3 regions of the Paenibacillus sp. FSL H7-0735 genome follow, and region 3 is predicted to be linked to each of the others. Evidence: predicted binding sites of a transcription regulator. Region 3 holds the regulator's gene; each other region holds the start of a gene.
What was found. Region 3 encodes LexA, which represses DNA repair genes until DNA is damaged. Its sites were predicted from a motif close to CGAACATATGTTCG; they were not measured.
Positions count from the first base shown of each region.

Region 1: NSS82_RS24770 (ImmA/IrrE family metallo-endopeptidase) is a predicted target of LexA. The motif match lies at 2,077-2,090, and genes of this name have one in related genera.
Region 2: NSS82_RS24730 (YolD-like family protein) is a predicted target of LexA. The motif match lies at 1,070-1,083, and genes of this name have one in related genera.

Region 1 is NZ_JBBOZH010000001.1:5,446,326-5,450,531, reverse strand. Features, by position in the region: gene NSS82_RS24790 (RNA polymerase sigma factor) at 1-128, opposite strand, end outside; gene NSS82_RS24785 (hypothetical protein) at 573-908, opposite strand; gene NSS82_RS24780 (hypothetical protein) at 1,018-1,164, shown strand; gene NSS82_RS24775 (hypothetical protein) at 1,248-1,409, opposite strand; gene NSS82_RS24770 (ImmA/IrrE family metallo-endopeptidase) at 1,476-2,027, opposite strand; gene NSS82_RS24765 (YjfB family protein) at 2,191-2,367, opposite strand; gene NSS82_RS24760 (hypothetical protein) at 2,517-2,666, shown strand; gene NSS82_RS24755 (NucA/NucB deoxyribonuclease domain-containing protein) at 2,748-3,179, opposite strand; gene NSS82_RS24750 (cytidine deaminase) at 3,286-3,702, shown strand; gene NSS82_RS24745 (glycosyl hydrolase) at 3,877-4,206, shown strand, end outside.
Region 2 is NZ_JBBOZH010000001.1:5,440,649-5,444,854, reverse strand. Features, by position in the region: gene NSS82_RS24740 (PH domain-containing protein) at 1-237, opposite strand, end outside; gene NSS82_RS24735 (hypothetical protein) at 355-915, shown strand; gene NSS82_RS24730 (YolD-like family protein) at 1,123-1,458, shown strand; gene NSS82_RS24725 (hypothetical protein) at 1,455-1,619, opposite strand; gene NSS82_RS24720 (M15 family metallopeptidase) at 1,736-2,422, shown strand; gene NSS82_RS24715 (WGxxGxxG-CTERM domain-containing protein) at 2,498-2,974, shown strand; tRNA gene NSS82_RS24710 (tRNA-Leu) at 3,134-3,219, shown strand; gene NSS82_RS24705 (hypothetical protein) at 3,357-3,995, shown strand.
Region 3 is NZ_JBBOZH010000001.1:4,104,025-4,108,230, reverse strand. Features, by position in the region: gene NSS82_RS18645 (L,D-transpeptidase) at 52-390, opposite strand; gene lexA (transcriptional repressor LexA) at 568-1,194, opposite strand; gene NSS82_RS18635 (LysM peptidoglycan-binding domain-containing protein) at 1,446-1,859, shown strand; gene NSS82_RS18630 (DUF896 domain-containing protein) at 1,969-2,178, shown strand; gene NSS82_RS18625 (hypothetical protein) at 2,228-2,749, shown strand; gene NSS82_RS18620 (HAD family hydrolase) at 2,784-3,569, shown strand; gene NSS82_RS18615 (FixH family protein) at 3,832-4,206, shown strand, end outside.

The DNA of each region.
Region 1 (4,206 bases), 1.3 Mb from region 3:
TCCTGAGTGGCTTCTTCGGCATCTTGCCGGCTGCCTAGATGGACCAAAGCGATCCGGAACAGCATATCTGCGTAGATTTCGTAACTCTTCATCACATGATTTCCCGGCCGGGTCATGGATCGCTGCATGATACTGTGCCCCCCTTTACCTATAACACCATTTAGGACGGCATTAGGTCACATTTTGTTCCTGAGAAAATTTCTTTGTGTTTGAGAGTAGATGATGCCTATTCATAAATTATCGCCAGAGGGTTATGGACTCAGAAGTCGTTATTTGCATATAAATAGACTTTTGAGCAAGTTCGCGGACCCCAGTGACGCTATTCCTTAAAAAGTGGGCCTTGTAAGGTGTTTCTCATGCCAATAAAGGCGATGGGGTCCGTTACACTTCGAAATGGAGGGTTATGCTACGCATAAGATCAACTGTGTCCGATAGCTGCTAAGCACCACGCCAATATTGTCTACGCAAACGATGGTTACTTATTTAGAACAGGGGAGATCAAAAAAACGCATTTGCCCAAGCACCAAGTGCTGACTGCTGGACAAACGCGTCTTTTTAATAGAGTGACTCCTTCACTGGAGATCCTCTTCGATATGTTTATATGTATAGCTAGGATCATTACCTTTAACAGGAGCCCTGCTGTATTGATAGATCCTTCCATTTTCTTTTCGATAAAAGTATCTTGCGTAGGGTTCGTCTGCGAAAATCACCGTGGTACTTACGAGGGGAGCTTTGGCAATCTGGGTGTATACTTTATAAAAATCTTCCTTCTTATAATTTCTCGTCTCTATTAGATAATGAATGACTTCTCTGTTCATATGATTTCGGAAGGAGTGGAGGGCTAAGGATGTTATTCCACAGATTAAAAGGATTAGAACGATGAAGATTAGTTTTGTATTTTTCTTCATTAATTCCCTCCATATAGATAATTTGTATGTAGTATAAGATAATATACAGAGACTATTATGTCATTCATAGATATCTTGTAAATGTACAAATAAGAAAGGAGGTAAGAATATGACGCAGGAAGAAGAGAAAATACTGGAGCTGGAGCAGCGAATTAAGGTGCTGGAAAACCAGGCAAGTCCGAGGCTGCCGGGGATGAAAATCTTATGGTTTTTAATTTGGGGTTGTGTAATACAAAAAGGCAGCAAATACCGATAGTAATCCAGGCGTAGGCGAACGAAGAATTGCCGGGACATACTATATTTGCTGCCTTTTAACTTATGAAGAATAATGATTCTCTTTTAGTCTTCTTTGGGTTCTTGCAATAAAATGGAGAAGGTCCCCGTTTCGTGATCCACCTCAATCGTCTCAATGCCCACAAAATCCGGGATTTCGGGGTGTACTGCATCTACATTATAATCCGGATGAGTCAGTAATAATTCAATTACTTTAATGGCTTCCATGTCGTTCCCCCTCACGAGAAATTCCACCATAAATGAATATGCAGAGAACTACTGCAACTAAGTTTATTATCTCCGTGATCCGTTGCGAATATGTGTCTGTCGTTCTTCGCTTCTTCCCATCACGGCCAATAATTGCCCTTGGAACACACGTCTTTGGATCTGATCAATCCGCTGTAAGGCCAGCTCGGCAGGTACTTGGAATTCTGCTGCAAGATAGGAGATGGCATCTTCCCGTTGCTCAGGCAATGTCATGCGGGAGATCATGGAGTAAGGCATCGCCGCATACAAGATAAAACGCTCTGATTCGTCCTCCTGTGCCCGCGTGAAATGCTCTGGCATCAAGGTCTGATTATCGCTGCCATGGCGAAGTAGATGACACAGTTCATGAAGAAACTCTAGCCGTTGAAGATTGGCTGGAAGGCGGTTGTCGATAAACAGGCTGTACATCCCTGCAGACGCTTCAATGCTCTTGCTTCTCACATCCAAATAATGAACCCAGATATTAAGCCGCTCTGCAATATACGATATTGAAATTTGCGAAGGCTGATGAAGATTTAATCGCTTGTATAAATCCTCCGTCCATTTCTCAAGCACAGTCATTTGATAATATGATTTCATGTTCTCCAACTTATTCACCTCGTTTAAAATCACTAATAAATCACTAACGGGATCGTATGTTCGTATAAATGCGCAAAAGAAAAGCCCGAAGGGCTATGTAGAGTAAAAAAAGTCTAAGGATACATAGGAACGTTCGTTCTCATGTATCCTTAGCATAAAGCAATTACACACTAATATCAAGTGTTTTTCCCAAATTCGGAGCAACGCTTTTGCCCAGCATTTCCACCATAGTTTGGCTCTGGGTTTCAGCCTGATTCTTGGCAATATTCATGACCTGTATCCCAACATTTTGAGCTAAGGATGCTTGGCTCATTGCCATTGATAATGCAGCTATATCCATATTGCACCTCCTTTGTGTATATCCTGTTTATCGACTGTCCGCCTTCAATTCATTAGGTGATTGGCATTTGTTTGCCAATTCGCCCAAACGGCTTATCTCCTTTTTACATATCTTGTGCTGTAGTCATTAATCATTAGGAGGAATTGAAAATGGGTATGGAACATGGTTGTGGTTGTAACGTAGGTCCGGTAGTAAGTCCAGCATCAGTAGGTCCGGTGTGTAGTCCTTGGACTTCTACAGGAGCAATCCTGGTACTTTTCATCTTGCTGGTTATCATCACTAAAGCTTGCTTATTCTAAGTTAGCTGATGTGAAGTGTAGCCCCGTCTGGCGAATGCCAGGTGGGGCTATTCTGTTGCCTGGGGATGGTCAGACAGATCGTTATTTAAACATAAATTCTACCCGGGTTCCGTCTGCATAATCCTCCAGCTGATTGCCAACCCAGCTTCCTGCCCCGCGGTTATCGCTTGGCGTTATGTATTCAATGTCGGCACCAACGCCGCCTTCCTCACACATAGCCATTGGCCATTCATCCCGGTCATATCCCTTTTTAGTAGGGATCCCTTTTAAGGACTCTTTGCGGTTCTCTTCAGCCTGCTCTCGGTTAATCGTACATGTGGCGGATTCACCTTTCGCAATGGCATCCTGAATATGCTTGGCGGTCTCAGGATAGCGGTCTGATGGGAAGGTTAGCTGAACAACACTCGAATTGGATGGAGACGAGGGGTCTGTAGGCTCTCCGTTTTGTTCAAACCAGTAACTAGCCAAAGCAAGTAATGCAACAATGATGAGACTGGAGATCCATTTTTTCACTTTCAATTCTGCTCCTCCTTTTTTGGCACTTAAAATAGTATATCTTATATCATAATTCAGTGCGATTTAATATAATTAGGTAAAATAAAGGAGGACGTAACTGGATATGGAGTACATAATTACCATTGAGGATCAGACGCTTATTACGGCTGCCGAAGATATAATTACCAGACGTTATGAATGGGGGCGTCATCATGTGGGTGCAGCGCTTCGTACTAAAACAGGAGAGATTTTTACAGCGGTACATGTGGAAGCCAGCATGGGGAGGATTACAGTCTGTGCAGAAGCGATGGTGATTGGCAAAGCGATATCCGAAGGTTATAAGGAATTTGATACGATTGTTGCGGTAAGGCATTCTGATCCAGACAGCGAGGAAAAAGAGATTAAAGTAGTCTCTCCCTGCGGCATGTGCCGAGAGTTAATTGCGGATTACGGAATAGACTGCAAGATAATTGTATCGGAGGATGACCGATTAGCTAAATATGAAATCACTGAGCTATTGCCTTTAAGGTACACGAGATAAGAAAAAAAGTAATGAGGAGCCGCTGAGCTCCTTTTTTTGTTGAGCCGTGAAATTATTCAGCAGTTCCTTATATCGTCCCAACTTATTTTACAACTTCATGTCCATTCGCTGAGTTCATGTCACTATTGTCCCCATACTATAACTTAAAAAGATTTAAAAGGATGGTGAGAATAGATGGAGCAGCGGATTATTCGTCAGATGGTTGATTCAGCATCAAGGTTCGTGGGCGATGTGCAGTGGCAGATGGCTTTTCGCAGATTACAAATGGCTCCGGCGGATTCGGGACTGTCGTCCTCGGCTCAGCTATTGCTGAATACCCTCTATTACTTGCAGGGAAAGGGTGTGATAAGCGGCCAACATGATTATTTGGAAAGTGCAGACGAGCTCATGGAGAAGCTTAAAAATACCAGTGGGCAATATGCTGCGCTTCATGGCTACGAGCTGGGCGCAATCAATAATCAGTCCCAGGCTCTAATTGACAATCAGCGGAATTGGGTCGTCAAC
Region 2 (4,206 bases), 1.3 Mb from region 3:
CATAATGCGCTGACTTGTAATGGTATATGAAGTTGTGTTAAGAGCTATAATTCCTTTAAGTCGATCTGAGATGCCGGCAGGTTTGCCTTTCCAGAGCACAACTTCTTGATTGACATGATTATCTTCTGCTGGTCGATGGGCGGTCACTGGAGCGGTACCGTTAAGGCTGGTTCCACATTCTCCACAAAATTTAGCGCCCTGCTTGTATTCCGCTCCGCAGGTGGTGCAATAAGGCATAAATACCCTCCTTTTCTGATCACAATTAAAATAATTATAACATAACAGTCATTTTACATATATTTCATTTGCGCTTTACACAAACCGACATTATCCTGTTAAGTGGAGGGATAAATAATGAAAAAAGCTTTACTAATAGGAATGCTGATGATGACTGTCATCCTTAGCGCCTGCAGCAATAATTCAACTTCATCGGCACCTGCCACGGAAGAAGAAGTGCAGGAGACTGTGCAAAACTTCTACAATGAAATGTCTAAACTTGAAGAGTCGGGAAAATCTTCTTTAGAGGAGTTCAACGAAGCCATTGCTGGTTATTCAGCAGGAGAACTCACGGACAAGCAGTTGGAGAAGAAAATTAAGCAATTTCAGAGTACCGCAACTGATTTATCGAATCAAGCCGAGAAAGTAAAAATTTCCTCCAGCTTGCCTGAAGACATTCGTAAGTTGCTTGAAGAGTCTAAAATTTCCTTTGAAAGTGCTTATTCTTTAAAAAAAGAGGCTTCTCAGGGCGCAGATTCCGCAAATGTTACGGCTGAGCAATTTAATGAATTGAATCAAAAAGCTGATATAGCGATGTTGTTCGGTATCTCCAAGCTTAATGAGGCAAGAGAAGCAACTGGACTTATAGATTCCGAAGGTGAAGCTACCTCAGTATCTGGAGATGTTGTTCAAGAATAAATCAAATCAGGCGCTGCACAGTTTATCTGTCAGCGTCTTTTTGCTGCGCTTACATGGATATACATTGATATACATCTTTTGGATAAAAAGCGCTCCTTCAAAAAGGTATCTTTTTCCTGATTATTGATTAATATGCGAAGATGCGGATATAATACAAACATACGTTCGTGTTCAGAAGAATAGATATATTATAAGGGAGGGGTTACCATGGGCAAAAAGCTGGAAAAAAACGGGCTGTGGGAAAGCAGCCGCATGATGCTGCCGGAGCATAAGACAAGAATTATAAGAGATGAACGGGAGACGCTGCGCCGCATCAAGCCTATTCTGGATGAGCAAAAGCTGGAGGAGATCGAATGTACACTGGCTTTGTCGTTGCGGAGTCATGTACGAGTGACAGTTGTTCTGTTTGATCCTTTTGAAAATACGATGTTAAGTGGCTTTGTGACTTCCATTCACACCCACTCGCGTGAGTTTAAGCTGCAGTGGGCGGAGGAATGGAAGTGGATCGATGTGGATGATATTGTCGAGGTCTACATCGTTTAATGCTGAGAACCGTTGCCTTCGCTTTTCTCATAAGCGATTAAGGTAACGGTAGGGTTACCGGTCAGATGTGCAATGGAAGCTTCAGCATTCCGAATAATTTCCAGTGCTTCTTCCTGTTCACTAAGGGCTGCAACTTTATAGCTATCGCTATGAATATCCATATGTCTCCCACCTTTCGTTAAATATGTTGTCCTTTTTTGTGGAAATCATCCTAAGGGGACAGGGGTACAGGCAAATAGGACAGCGGCATCATTGAATATACCAAAGGGGTGATTCTATGCTGACTTTGGAGCAATTGAGGGAAAAATCCGCGGCGCGTCTGGTCGGGCTTCATCCTGTCTTGGCGGCAGGTGCGAATGTTTTGATTCAGCAAAGCCATGCGAGAGGAGTCCCTATCGTTATTACTCAGGGTCTACGGACCATCGCTGAGCAAAATGCTTTGTATGCGCAGGGTAGAAGCAAACCGGGGCCGATAGTTACCAACGCTAAAGGCGGTACCAGCTATCATAATTATGGCCTTGCGTTTGATTTTGCGATTTTGCTGCCGAATGGCACTAGCCTTTCTTGGGACATCAAACGTGATGGTGATAAAGATAAGACTGCGGATTGGCAAGAGGTTGTACAGGAGGCTAAGCGGCTTGGATTAGAATGGGGCGGGGACTGGACTTCTTTTAAAGACTATTCACATCTGCAGATGACTTTCGGTTTAACTATAGATCAACTTCGGGCAGGTAAACGTCCAACGACGGACCAAGCCAAAGAGGCTTTAAAAAAGATTACCGGAGGGGATGATCAGGTGAACAAAGACGTTACAGTGACCATTAACCTAAACGGCCGCAAGCTTACCGATGGCGTTCTCGATACCGGAATAACCTATGTGCCCATACGTGCGCTGGCTGAGGCACTTGGAGCAAAGGTTACTTATGATGCTGTGACCAAGACAGTTAATGTAGTAAAAGAGTAAAATCATCATGCATAGACAGTGCCGTCCAAGGGGAAATTATCAGTGATAACTAACCTTAAAGGGAGGCATAACACTGTGAACAAGCTGATAACAAGCCTTGCATGCGGTACTGTACTGTCAATGAGTCTAATGGGAGCTAGCTATGCATCAAATGCCGTTGGATCAGCAGCATTGGGCGGTATCCCAGCCGCGAATACCGGAATGGATGGCACTGCGGAACACACTCGGATGATGAATACGGAAGGCAATCTAATGAATGGCACCACGGGAACAATGAATCAGCATGAGAGCATTATGAAAGATAAGATCCGCATCGATGATAATTACAGACCTAACAACTACAACACCAATAACTACAATGACACCCGCAATAACTACAGAACCAACAGCACTGTTAACCCGGCAACCAACACTACACAGACCGGCAAATACCGTGCAACTAGTACAACAACGAATGCTGCGACTAACAAAGGATCTAACTGGGGCTGGCTCGGTCTGCTTGGACTTTTGGGTCTTGCCGGAATGAGAAGCAGAAGTGACGAGCGTAGATAATCCCCGTCTATAATAACCCGTGTCGGTTTAGGCTGAACGGGTTATTTTTATTGTAAATAAATTTTTTTCGAAAAAGGATTGCGCGTTATCGATATTCATGATATTATATTTCTTGTCGCGTTATATGTGAACAACGTATGAAGCTTCAACACATAATATGCCGGGGTGGCGGAACAGGCAGACGCACAGGACTTAAAATCCTGCGGTACGTGAGTACCGTACGGGTTCGACCCCCGTCCTCGGCATCACAGTGAAAACCTTGAGAAATCAAGGTTTTTTTGTTTTTTATTGGTTTCGGAAAAAATTCCTTAACAAAGGATGATAATATTGGACAAATTTAGTCAATCGATAGCAAATTATACAAGGATAAGGTGTGATGCGGATGACTGATTTTACAATGATTAAAAAGCTGTTTCATATTACGAAACGAAACGGGTTTAGTCATGATGAGATACAAACCATTAAAAATAATTTCGGTGAATTGCCCCAGGTGTTTATAGATTATTATTTGGAACTCGGTAAAGACGAGCGGCTGAATCATACGCAAGATAGTTTGATCAAGCCCGAGCAATTCCAATACTTCAAGCATAGCGAATATTTAATTTTTTATTGCGAGAATCAGCGTGCCTGTGTCTGGGGAATCCATAGGAACGATTTATCCAGGTCCAATCCCCCTGTCTATATGAGTTGCGATGAAAAGGTATGGAAAATGGAATTTGAAGCATTGACCGATTTTTTTCATGCGATGGCCTATTTGCAAACCGTATTCGCTCTTGAATACGGCTGTGAATCGTTTTATTCCATTGAACAAACCGACTTGGATTTTATTCGTGAAAATTTTAAAAACAAAGATATTTCCTTTCGGCATTGGATTGGCATCGAATTTTATGGGAATTACGATGACAGCATAATAACGGTGATGAATAATGACGATAGTTTTAATTTGATTTTTGCTTCAAGCGACAAAGAACATTTTGATGAAATGGATCGGGTTCTCTCAAAACTAGGAGTAGTAATTTGAAATTTTCTGTTTCAAGAAGTCAACAAAATAGGGACTTCAGAATGTCATCAATAAGTTAAATAGCTTGGAATAGCCTTACAGAAGAAGTGTGAAAAATAGAGTTAAATCCAGTGGGGCAAGCATCTGTTGTACTGTTTGGAATTGAGGATGAACGAAAAGCTAATTAGATTCGGGCAGGATGGCTCAATAAATTCGCGAATACTCTACATAT
Region 3 (4,206 bases):
GACCCCCATTCTGTATATGGTGATTTGGGGGTTGTGACGTCCTCAGCGAATTCAATTCCTTATCGTTACTCGTGTTCCTATAGGGACGATAGCTGCGAGTGTTAACACATCCTCGTTGTACATCCGGATACAGCCGTGGGATACCTCTTTCCCAATGGAGGAAGGATCATTCGTTCCATGAATCCCGTAGTGTGGTTTAGACAGTCCCATCCAAAAGGCACCAAAGGGACCGCCTGGATTGGGTTGTTTGTTAATAATCGTGAATTCTCCCACTGGGGATTGGGTTAACATCTTACCAATGCCGACATGGAAACCTCTAATCACAATATCATTGTCCAGAAGATATAACATTCTTTGGGTCAGATCTACAATAATTCGGTAATTTGGCATTATGCACAACACTCCTTTCTGATTAGGATATGAGCAGAACGCCTAAACGGTTATTCATAGAAAATGCCCATTTTAGCGAACGAGAACAAATGTTCGTTAGTGGTTGAGAAAGCAAAATACACAGAAAAAAGGCTGTTCCGCATTTGCGGAACAGCCTTTTATGGTAGGAGTGCATACTTAGTGGATATCTCGAAACAATCCGATGACTCTTCCGAGAATAGTTACGCGATTAAGGCGAAGAGGCTCATAAGCTGGATTCTCCGGCTGAAGCCGTATATGATCACGTTCCTTGTAAAAGGTCTTAACGGTTGCTTCATCTTCTTCAGTCATGGCTACAACGATATCTCCGTTGTCCGCTGTTTGTTGTTGGCGAACAATTACATAATCACCATTCATAATGCCAGCATCCACCATACTATCACCCATAACTGACAGCATAAATACTTTGTTGTCACCTACATAGTGAGTAGGAAGTGGGAAGTAGTCCTCGATATTCTCTGTAGCAGTGATAGGTACCCCGGCGGTAACTTTACCTACGACAGGAATCCGTGAGATGGTCTGGGCGAATTGGTGAACATTCTCTGAATCCTCTTGGCCTAGTAATTCTATTGCACGTGGCTTCGTTGGATCTCGACGAATAAGTCCCTTCTTCTCAAGCCGGTCCAAATGACCGTGAACTGTGGAGCTGGAAGCAAGGCCAACAGCTTCTCCAATTTCCCGGACGGAAGGTGGATAACCCTTGCTGCGGACTTCGCTTCGTATAAATTCCAGGATCGCCAGCTGGCGACTTGAAATCTTTGACATTGGAATCAACCCCATATAGTAATGTTTGGGAAAATTATAACATAGAACTACCGTTCGCACAAACATAAGTTCTAACTATTATAAATATTAATCTGCTAGAGTTAAAAAATGGTAGACAAATGATAATAAAATGAACCACTTGAGTCTCTCGAAAAAAAGAGAACAATTGTTCTGAAATAGTATTGAACAAAACACATGTTCGTGTTATTATGAATTCGAAAGTAAGAACAAGTGTTTGGAGGATGATAATTATGCTAAAATACAGTACATACCGCAGCATCTACGATAAGGCCCCAGTGGTTGAATCTTTAGGACATAATGACGTTGCCCGTAATTCCGCTAAGGTGAAAGAGATAACGGAACGTTTGCTAGGAGGGATGATTTCGTTGTTCCGTCAGGACTTCTTTATTAAGTTAATATTGATTATCGTGCTAGTATTTTCTGGCCTAACAGTAGTGGGAAATGTATTTGCAGGATCGACGACTATAATGAAGGAAGAGAAGCGGATTGTGGTTGAACGTGGAGATACACTATGGAGTATTGCCCTTAAGAATAAACCGGCTGATATGAAGACAGTTGTTTATATAGAAGGAATTAAACGTTCAAGTGGGATTAAGAGTAGTCAAATTAACGCTGGAGACATACTTACTTTACCTATTTATTAATTTTCTGAGAACATAATAGAATGACCAGTAGAGCTTGCAGGGAGTAGACCTTGACAAGCTCTTTTTCTCATGGCAGAGTTAGAATTAATTTATAGGGGGAGGGAAAGTATTGAATATTGATGAGTTGGTCGCGCGAATTAACGAATTGGCACGCAAACAGAAGAGCGTAGGCCTTAATCAAGAGGAAGTGGCGGAACGTGCCAAGCTTCGTGAAATTTACCTGGGGAATATCCGCAATAACTTCCGAGCACAATTAAATACTATTGAAGTAGTAGATAACGATGAGCATGAACAAGGTAACAAGGGGCTTAAACATTAGCTCGCTGTTCCTTTTCATAGATATTTCAGGATGACTAGGGGGAACGCACATGGCCCGTTCTTGGGAAAGAATGGTTCAACGCAACACACAGCAAATCAACAAGCAAAGAAAGAAACAAGGCAAGGATACGATTTATGCCTCTAAATCTCCTACCCAGAATGCCGAAGTCTTTAAAGGTCGCAACATTGCATTTCCGGTAGTGTTAGTGATACTTGGCACTATGTTTTGGGTAGTTGGTTCTATTGATCAGGCCAAAGGAAATGGCATGCTGGCTAATTGGTTGGGAGTAGTACTGTACTATTTGCTGGCAGCGCTATTGTTCTTCCGTCGTCCGTACTTGAAGGTGGAAAAAGCAAGACTGTCTACTATTAAATTCAATCGCGAACGCGGGCTTCCAGCTGCAGATATTGAGAAAATCACCCTTTCGCGTGGAGCTGTAGTCATTAAGCACAAAGGGAAACGTACGAAATGGATTTTCACAAGACTTATGAATCGCTATGATACTAATGCGATGAGTACACGATTAGAAGCATTTGCTAAAGCTCACAACATTGAAGTAGTTCACGAATAGAACTAGACCAGTTAAAGGGAGAGGGAGACCTGTAATGCCAATTTCTGCTGTACTATTTGACCTTGATGATACATTGCTGTGGGATGATCGGAGCGTCGAAGAAGCATTTCGTTCTGCTTGTGAAGCCGCCGGGGATACGATTGATCCACAAGAACTAGAAGTTGCAGTTCGTAAGGAAGCAAGTAGCTTGTATGAATCTTATGAGACGTTCCCATTTACAAAGATGATCGGAATTAATCCATATGAAGCACTCTGGGCTAACTTTACGGCAGGTGAACAGCCAGAATTCCGTCAATTGGAGCAGCTTGCACCGGTTTATCGTAAAGAGTCTTGGCGTCGCGGACTTGCAGCCTTAGGGGTGGAAGACGAAGCACTAGCTGAGACCTTGGCAACTAAATTCGCAGCAGAGCGCAGAAAACGTCCATACATCTATGAAGAAACAATGCATGTACTGGAGCAGTTACGGGGTCAAGTGAAGCTTTTGCTACTTACGAACGGTTGTCCTGCACTGCAACAAGAAAAACTAGATGGTGTGCCAGAGTTAATTCCTTTCTTTGATCATATTGTGATTTCCGGAAGCTTTGGTAAAGGCAAACCGGATAAGGAAATTTTCCTGCATGCTTTAGAGCTTCTTGATGTAACTCCTGAGCAAGCGGTTATGGTCGGCGATAAGCTTACAACGGATATCCGTGGGGGGCTGGCAGCAGGGTTGACCACGGTCTGGATTAATAGAAAAGGTAGAGCACCTAGTCTTGATATTCATCCGGATCATGAAATCAATCACCTTGAGGAGCTTCTTCCACTAGTTCAATCCTTGTAAGATATACAGAGCTATTAGCTCCAACATAAAGACTTTATAAAAGCAGCGAGTTTCTGAGATCCTAAGAAACTCGCTGCTTTTCTGTACATACATACTAACATAAGGATTTCATTAGATTTTTAAGTAAATGATTTAAGTCACAAGTCTGATGCGGAATTGATGCAAAATACTGAAAAACCAATAATAATGTGTATAATAGATGGAGATGTATAACATGAATTGGTAGATTTTTATTATTCGATAATGATTGGGAGGGCTCCAAATGATGAGATCGAAGAAATTAGTCGCTGTATTATTAGGTGCAACACTTCTAGTACTAGGTGGATGTTCTTCAAATGGAACCAAGCATTCAGAAATACATAACATGAATATGAACATGTCTATGGAACCTATCAAAGTCGAACTACAATGGAGTCCTGAAGAAGTTGTCGTAAATCAAAAGGTAACCTTTGAAGCTGTGGTGACCCAAGATAACGAGGCAGTAGATGATGCAAAAGAGGTTCTGTTCGAAATTGTGAATAAAAATGATGAGGGACAGAAAATAGAGCTTAAGGGAAAGCTAATAGGTAAAGGAGTCTATCAAGCAGAAGGGACCCTTGAAAAGGAAGGACAATATAATGTCACTTCACATGTGACA